2 regions of the Variovorax sp. RA8 genome follow, and region 2 is predicted to be linked to the other one. Evidence: predicted binding sites of a transcription regulator. Region 2 holds the regulator's gene; the other holds the start of a gene.
What was found. The regulator FNR, encoded in region 2, switches genes on or off when oxygen is low (the NO sensors DNR and NnrR bind a similar motif). The targets are predictions, from matches to a motif close to TTGATNNNNATCAA.
Positions count from the first base shown of each region.

Region 1: the regulator FNR is predicted to act here: its motif matches at 1,870-1,883, upstream of E5P3_RS11785 (universal stress protein).

Region 1 covers NZ_LR594662.1:2,478,960-2,482,361, forward strand. Annotated here, with positions in the region: gene ppsA (phosphoenolpyruvate synthase) at 1-425, opposite strand, end outside; gene E5P3_RS11775 (universal stress protein) at 422-940, opposite strand; gene E5P3_RS11780 (dienelactone hydrolase family protein) at 1,124-1,753, opposite strand; gene E5P3_RS11785 (universal stress protein) at 2,011-2,835, shown strand; gene E5P3_RS11790 (ABC transporter ATP-binding protein) at 2,859-3,402, opposite strand, start outside.
Region 2 covers NZ_LR594662.1:1,390,615-1,394,016, forward strand. Annotated here, with positions in the region: gene ccoG (cytochrome c oxidase accessory protein CcoG) at 1-313, shown strand, start outside; gene E5P3_RS06660 (FixH family protein) at 346-606, shown strand; gene E5P3_RS06665 (hypothetical protein) at 612-857, shown strand; gene fnr (fumarate/nitrate reduction transcriptional regulator Fnr) at 838-1,554, opposite strand; gene hemN (oxygen-independent coproporphyrinogen III oxidase) at 1,675-3,093, shown strand; gene E5P3_RS06680 (sulfite exporter TauE/SafE family protein) at 3,096-3,402, shown strand, end outside.

The sequences.
Region 1 (3,402 bases), 1.1 Mb from region 2:
TCGTGCTGGCCCGCGAAGCTTGCGGTCGGCAGGTCTTCCGCGGTGGCGGAACTGCGAACCGCGACGCTCATGTCGGCGCCGCACTCCGCCCGCAGCCGGGCGTACGCTGAGCGAATCTCGCTCGCCAGCTCCTCGGGGAGCGTTGCGGCAAGGACGATCTCCCGCGCAAGCTGCGCGCGCCGCGCAAGATCATCGATGTCCTCGACATCCAGGCCAGCCAACGCATCCCTCAAGCGCGGCAGCGCGCCGGAGAGCTCCAGGGTGCGGCGATAGGCCTCGGCCGTGATCGCGAAGCCGTTGGGCACGTGCACGCCATGGGGCGTCAGCGCGCGGTACATCTCGCCGAGCGACGCGTTCTTGCCGCCGACGCTCGCCACGTCGTCGACGCCGATCTCGGAGAACCAGCGGATATAGGTGGCCATCATTCGAAGGCCAGGGCCGCCGTCGGCTGACTTACGTGCACCGGTTCTCCCGGCTGCGGCCTGGATTCGGTCTCCGGTGCCCGCACGAGCAGCACCGGCACGGGCGCATTGCGCAGGATGTGCTCCGCGCTGCTGCCCATGACGACGCGACCGACGCCGCGGCGGCCGTGCGTTCCGAGGACGATCAGGTCCGCGGGCCACTTGGCGGCTTCGGCGGTGACCAGTTCGTGAACCTGTCCGGAGCGCCTGTCGTACAGGACCGTGTCGGCTTCGACGCCGGCCGCCTTCGCGGCAGCCGTGGCTTGCGCGAGGAGCCGCTCGCCGTCCTCGCGCAGCACGCTCAGCCAGTCTCCGGCGTGGCCGGCATAGGCATCCATGGCAAGCGCGAACGAGAGCTCGTCGATCACGTGGATGATCCGCAGCCGGCCTTGCGTCAACTTCGCCAGTCGGGTGGCTTCTGCCAGCCCGCGCTGCGCCGTCGCGCTGCCGTCGAGGGGCACAAGAATTCGTTGGTACATGACAGGATCCCTTCAATCTCGAATGCAGAGGCTGTCAGTATCGGAACGTCGGCGCATCGCGCCTTGATCTGCCGCAAGCCAGCACCACGGCCAGGAGAAGTGGTGTCGATCCTTGCCTGCCGGGCTGGCGGTATCCATCGCCGACCATGACGACGACAAGCAGCTGCCGAAGCGGAGGTCCGATCAAGCGTCAGGACGAAGATGCTCGACGAACCACGCGCTGGCCAGTGCCGAGACCACGTCCAGGGCGCCGGCTTCCTCGAAGAGATGGGTGGCGCGCGGGACGATCTCGAGACGCTTTGGGCAACGCAGCTGTTCCAGGGCTGCACGGTTCAGGGCCAGGACCTCGGTGTCGGCCCCGCCGACGATGAGCAGGGTCGGCGCAAGAACCGCCCCCAATGCCTCGCCGGCGAGATCTGGACGCCCGCCGCGCGAGACGACGGCTTGCACAGCCTCCGGACGCCGCGCCGCCGCGGCCAAGGCCGCGCCCGCACCCGTGCTCGCGCCAAAGAGGCCGATGGGCTGGGGGCCGTAGGACGACAAGGCGTCGAGCGCATCCATTACCCGTTGCGCAAGCAGGGGGATGTCGAACACGTTGGCGCGTTGCTTGGCCTCCTCGTCCGTGAGCAGGTCGAACAACAGCGTGCTCAGGCCTCTGCGTTGCAAGACCTCGGCCACCTGCATGTTGCGACGGCTGCGGCGGCTGCTGCCGCTGCCGTGCGCGAAGACCACGATGCCGCGCGGCGGACCCACCAGGCACAGTTCCCCTTCCAGCCTTTGGGATCCGATCGACAAGGGCAATAGGTTCGGCATGGAGACTCAGTCCTGATCTTGCGCCATGGCGAGGCGAAGGCGTTCGAGATCGATGTTCGACAAGAATGCATCCTGCGGGTTGGAGGTCAGTTTGACCTGTGAACTCAAAAGGAGGTTTGCGCTGGATCAAGTGCCCGGCAGTTGGATGAAAAGGGAGCCATCGAATCGGCGTCGTGCGGTTTGATGCTGCGCAAAGTCAAGAGACGCCGCTCGCGTTAACTTGGGCGCTTTCTTCGAGGGTACTCAAGGAGCCGCTCATGCAGACACCCAAGACCATCCTGCTTCACCTCGACAGCTCCGCGCGGGCTGCGGAACGAGTCAAGATCGCGCGCCAGGTCGCCGATGCCTTCGAGGGCGAAGTCATCGCCCAGCCTTGCACCAGGTCGGCCCTGATGCGGTACCCGTATGCCCTGGAGGGCGCGGCCGAAGCCATGGCGATCATGGAGTCGCTCGACAAGGACTGTCGCGACAAGGCGTACGCGACCTTCAAGGCGGCCGGCGGCGAATCGCCGCGCCTGCACTGGGCGGAGCCGATGAGCGACGCCCCCTGGGGCTTTGCCCGCCGTGCCCTCTATGCCGACCTGCTCATCCTGGGGCAGCGCGACCCGGATGACCCTGCCCCAGGAGAGTTGCCCGCGGATTTCGTGCCCAGCGTTCTTGTCGAGTCCGGCCGGCCCGCGCTGGTGGTGCCCTATGCGGGGCCGGTCGCCACGGTCGGCCGCAACGTCCTGATTGCCTGGAAGGAAACGCGCGAGGCCGCGCGTGCGTTGTCGGCAGCGCTGCCCTGGCTGGTGCGCGCGCAGTCCGTCCATGCGGTCTCCTATGGCGAAGACGCCGAGGCCTCCCTGCGCAGCCTGCAGCGCTATCTGAGCGCGCAAGGGGTGGATGCCGTGGCGCTGCAACACGGCGATCCGGATGAGGACGAAGTCGGGGAGAGGATCCTTTCGAAGGCCGCCGACGTGAGCGCAGACCTGCTGGTGATGGGCTGCTACGGGCACAGCCGCGCGCGCGAATGGGTGCTCGGCGGCGCCACACGGTCGATGCTTCAATCCATGACCTTGCCGGTGTTGATGTCGCATTGAGCCGCCCGGACCTTGCCAGGCGTTCAGGCTGTCACCGGGGCGACGATGCGCCCGTCGACGAGTTCCACGATGCGGTCGCACCTTCCGGCGAGTTGGTGGTTGTGGGTCACCATGAGCACCGTCGTGCCTTGCTTCGCGCTGACTTGTCGCAACAGCGTAAACACGCCCTCGGCCGACTTCGTGTCGAGGTTGCCCGTAGGCTCGTCGGCCAGGATGAGCGCCGGATTCATGGCGAGTGCGCGAGCGATCGCCACGCGCTGCTGCTGGCCGCCGGACATGTTCGTCGCACGGTTGTTCTGCCATGGCAGCAGGCCCACCTGGTCGAGAAGCGCGCGCGCCCGTTCGTTCATTGCATCGTCCGCACGGCCGCGCTCGAGCAGCATCGGCATCATCACATTCTCCAGTGCAGTGAACGCTGAGATCAGGTGGTGGTACTGGAAGACGAAGCCGATCGCGTGGCCGCGCAGGCGTGTCAGATCCGCTTCGCCGAGTCCGCTGGTGTCGTTGCCGTCGATCCATATGCGCCCGGCATCGGGCCGGTCGAGCAGACCCATGATGTTCAGCAGC
Region 2 (3,402 bases):
GGTGCGGGACCGGGCATCGCTCGCGCGCATCGCCGAGGGCGGCCAGCTCGAGAACGTCTACCGCCTGCAGATCATGAACGCGACCGAGCAGCCGCAGCGCTACCGCATCGAAGCCAGGGGCCTCGAAGGTCTCAGCGTATCGCCGGCCGAGCCGCTCGAGGTCGGTCCTGCGCAGTCGCGCTGGGTCGCGGTACGCCTGCAGGTTCCGTACGGCAGCGCCGCCGCAGGGTCCCACGTCGTCCATCTCGACGTGCGCTCCGTCGAGGGCAGCGCGCAGGTGTCGGAGAAGGCCACCTTCATGGTGCCCCGTTGAGTTCCAAAGGAGACGAGATGGACGATTGCGCGATGACTGCTCCGAAGAGCGAACCCTGGTGGCAGTTCCCGCTGCTGTGGATGGTGATAGCCGGGCCCGCCGTGGTCATCGTCGCCAGCTTCGTGACGCTCTGGCTCGCGCTGCGCACGCCCGATCCGGTGGTGGCGCCGGACTACTACCGCCGGGGTGCCGAGATCAACAAGGAGCTCGCCGCCAAGAACCTGATGCCTGCGCTGGCAGGGCGCAACCATGCGGCCACGCCGGACGCGGATCTGCCCGCACCGAGGCGTTGAAGATCATGAAGTCCCACGACTGGATGTCGATCCTCTGGCCGGCCTTCCTGCTGGCGAGCGTTGCCGAACTGCTGGTTTTCGCGCTGGTCGACCCCAGCGACCTCCATTGGGGCGGCGAGGATATCGGCTTGTCCCGGCAGGCTGTCTATGCGGCCGGCTTCTTCATCTTCTGGGTGCTGGCGACCGGCTCGAGCGCGCTCACGCTGCTGCTCACCAAGCGCGCGGACGAGCTCAACCGCCCGGCGGATTGACGATGCGCTGCAGTGCATCGGCGTCGACGATGCGCAGCTTGCGCTTCTCCACCTCGACGATGCCGTCTTCCATGAACTTCGACAGCGTCCGGCTCACCGTCTCGAGCGTGAGCCCGATGTAGCTGCCGATCTCCTCGCGCGTCATGCGAAGTACGAACTCGGACCGGGAGAATCCGCGCGCGTGCAGCCGCTGGACAAGGTTCAGGAGAAAGACCGCGAGGCGTTCCTCGGCCCGCATGCTGCCCAGGAGCAGCATCACGCCGTGCTCGCGCACGATCTCGCGGCTCATGATCTGGTGCACGTGGCGCTGCAGGGAGGGAACCTCGCGCGAGAGCTGCTCGATGCGATGGAAGGGCATCACGCAGACTTCGGCATCCTCGAGCGCGATCGCGTCGCAGGTGTGCTGGTTGTTGACGATGCCGTCCAGCCCGATGATCTCGCCGGCCATCTGGAAGCCGGTGACCTGGTCGCGGCCATCCTCGGTCGCCACGCGGGTCTTGAAGACGCCGGTGCGAATCGCGTAGAGCGAGGTGAAGGGCTCGCCGTTGCGAAAAAGTGCCTCGCGGCGCCGGACCTTGCGCCGCGTGGCCACGATCTCGTCGATGCGCTTCAGTTCGCTCGGCTCCAGGCCCGCAGGCATGCAGAGCTCGCGCAGGTTGCAGCTCGAGCAGGCGACCTTGATGTGTTCGGCTTTCATTGATGGCGTCGGGGTTCGCAGCGATTCTCAGGCGCCGCGCACAGCCGAGGCTTGATGCACATCAAGGATGACGGGGCGGCCTGCCTGCATAGTGGGCCGGTGCCTCCCATATCTACCGCAATGAACTCATCCCTTGCCGCCGCGCCTGCCGGTTCATCGCTCGTCCTGCCGTCGGCGGGTCTGCTGCGGCGTTTCGACGTGCCAGGGCCGCGCTATACGTCCTATCCCACGGCGGACCGTTTCGTCGAGGCGTTCACGGCCGACGACTACGCCCAGACGCTGCGGCAGCGCAGCGAGCTCGGCGCGCATGGCCGGCCGCTTTCTGTGTACGTGCACATTCCGTTCTGTGAATCGCTTTGCTACTACTGTGCCTGCAACAAGATCGTCACCCGGCACAAGAGCCGCGGGCGCGAGTACCTCGGCTATCTGGCGCGCGAGGTGGCGCTGCAGGCCGCGCAGCTCGGCCGCGGCGCGGTTGTCACCCAGCTGCACCTGGGGGGCGGCACGCCGACCTTCCTGCACGACGGGGGTTTGCGCGAGCTGCTGTCCATGCTCGGGGACGCGTTCACGTTGCCGCCGGAGCGCGAGCAGTCGATCGAGATCGATCCACGCACGGTCGATGGCCATCGACTCGCGAGCCTGGCCGAGATGGGTTTCGATCGCCTGAGTTTCGGCGTTCAGGACTTCGACCCCGACGTGCAGAAGGCCGTGCACCGCATCCAGCCGGCAGGGCAGGTGTTCGACCTGGTGGCGAGCGCACGCGGACTCGGCTTCGGGTCGATCAACATCGACCTCATCTACGGGCTGCCGCGCCAGAGCACCGGATCCTTCGACCGCACGCTGGCGCAGGTCTGCGAGCTGCGGCCCGACCGCATCGCCCTCTACGCCTATGCACATCTGCCGGCGCGCTTCAAGCCGCAGCGACGCATCGCCGCCGACGAACTCCCCGACGCCAGGACCAAGGTGGAGATGCTGTCGCGTTCGATCGCCACGCTCACCGCGGCCGGTTACGTCTACATCGGCATGGACCACTTCGCCTTGCCCGAAGACCCGCTCGCAATCGCCAAGCGGCAGGGACGCCTGCACCGGAACTTCCAGGGCTACAGCACCCAGCCCGAGTGTGATCTCGTGGCGCTGGGCGTGTCGGCCATCGGCCGGGTCGGCGCCACCTACAGCCAGAACGCCAAGACGCTGGAGGAGTACTACGACCTCCTGGACCAGGGTCGCCTGCCGGTCGTGCGCGGCCTGGCGCTCACGCGCGACGACGTCCTGAGGCGCGCGGTGATCATGGCGCTGATGTGCCAGGGGCATGTGGACTATGAATCGATCGGACTGGCCCACCTGGTCGACTTCAAGCGCTATTTCGCCAGCGAGCTCGTGGCGCTCGCGCCGCTCGCGGCGCAGGGCCTCGTGCACCTGCGCGACCATGAGATCGAGGTCACGCCGATGGGCTGGTTCTTCGTGCGCGCCGTCGCGATGGTCTTCGATCGCTATCTGCAGGCCGACCGCAACCGAACGCGCTTCTCGCGCATTGTCTGACCATGCAGGCTGCGCTGGCCAGCACCGCGCTCCTGATGGGATTGGTCGGCGGGCCGCATTGCGTCGCCATGTGCAGTGCCGCATGCTCCGGCGTGATCCGGATCGTGCGCGCGCCTGCGCAGGGGGGCGCGGCGACGCTCGCGGGGAGGCCACCGGCTGTCTCCGCGTCCGTCGCTTTTCATGCGGGCCGGATCGCAGGCTATGCGGCCGGTGGCGCGCTGGCTGCGGCGGCGATGCAGAGCCTGGCATTTGCGAGCGAACAGGTCGCCGCGCTGCGTCCTGCATGGGTGCTGCTGCACGTGCTCGTGC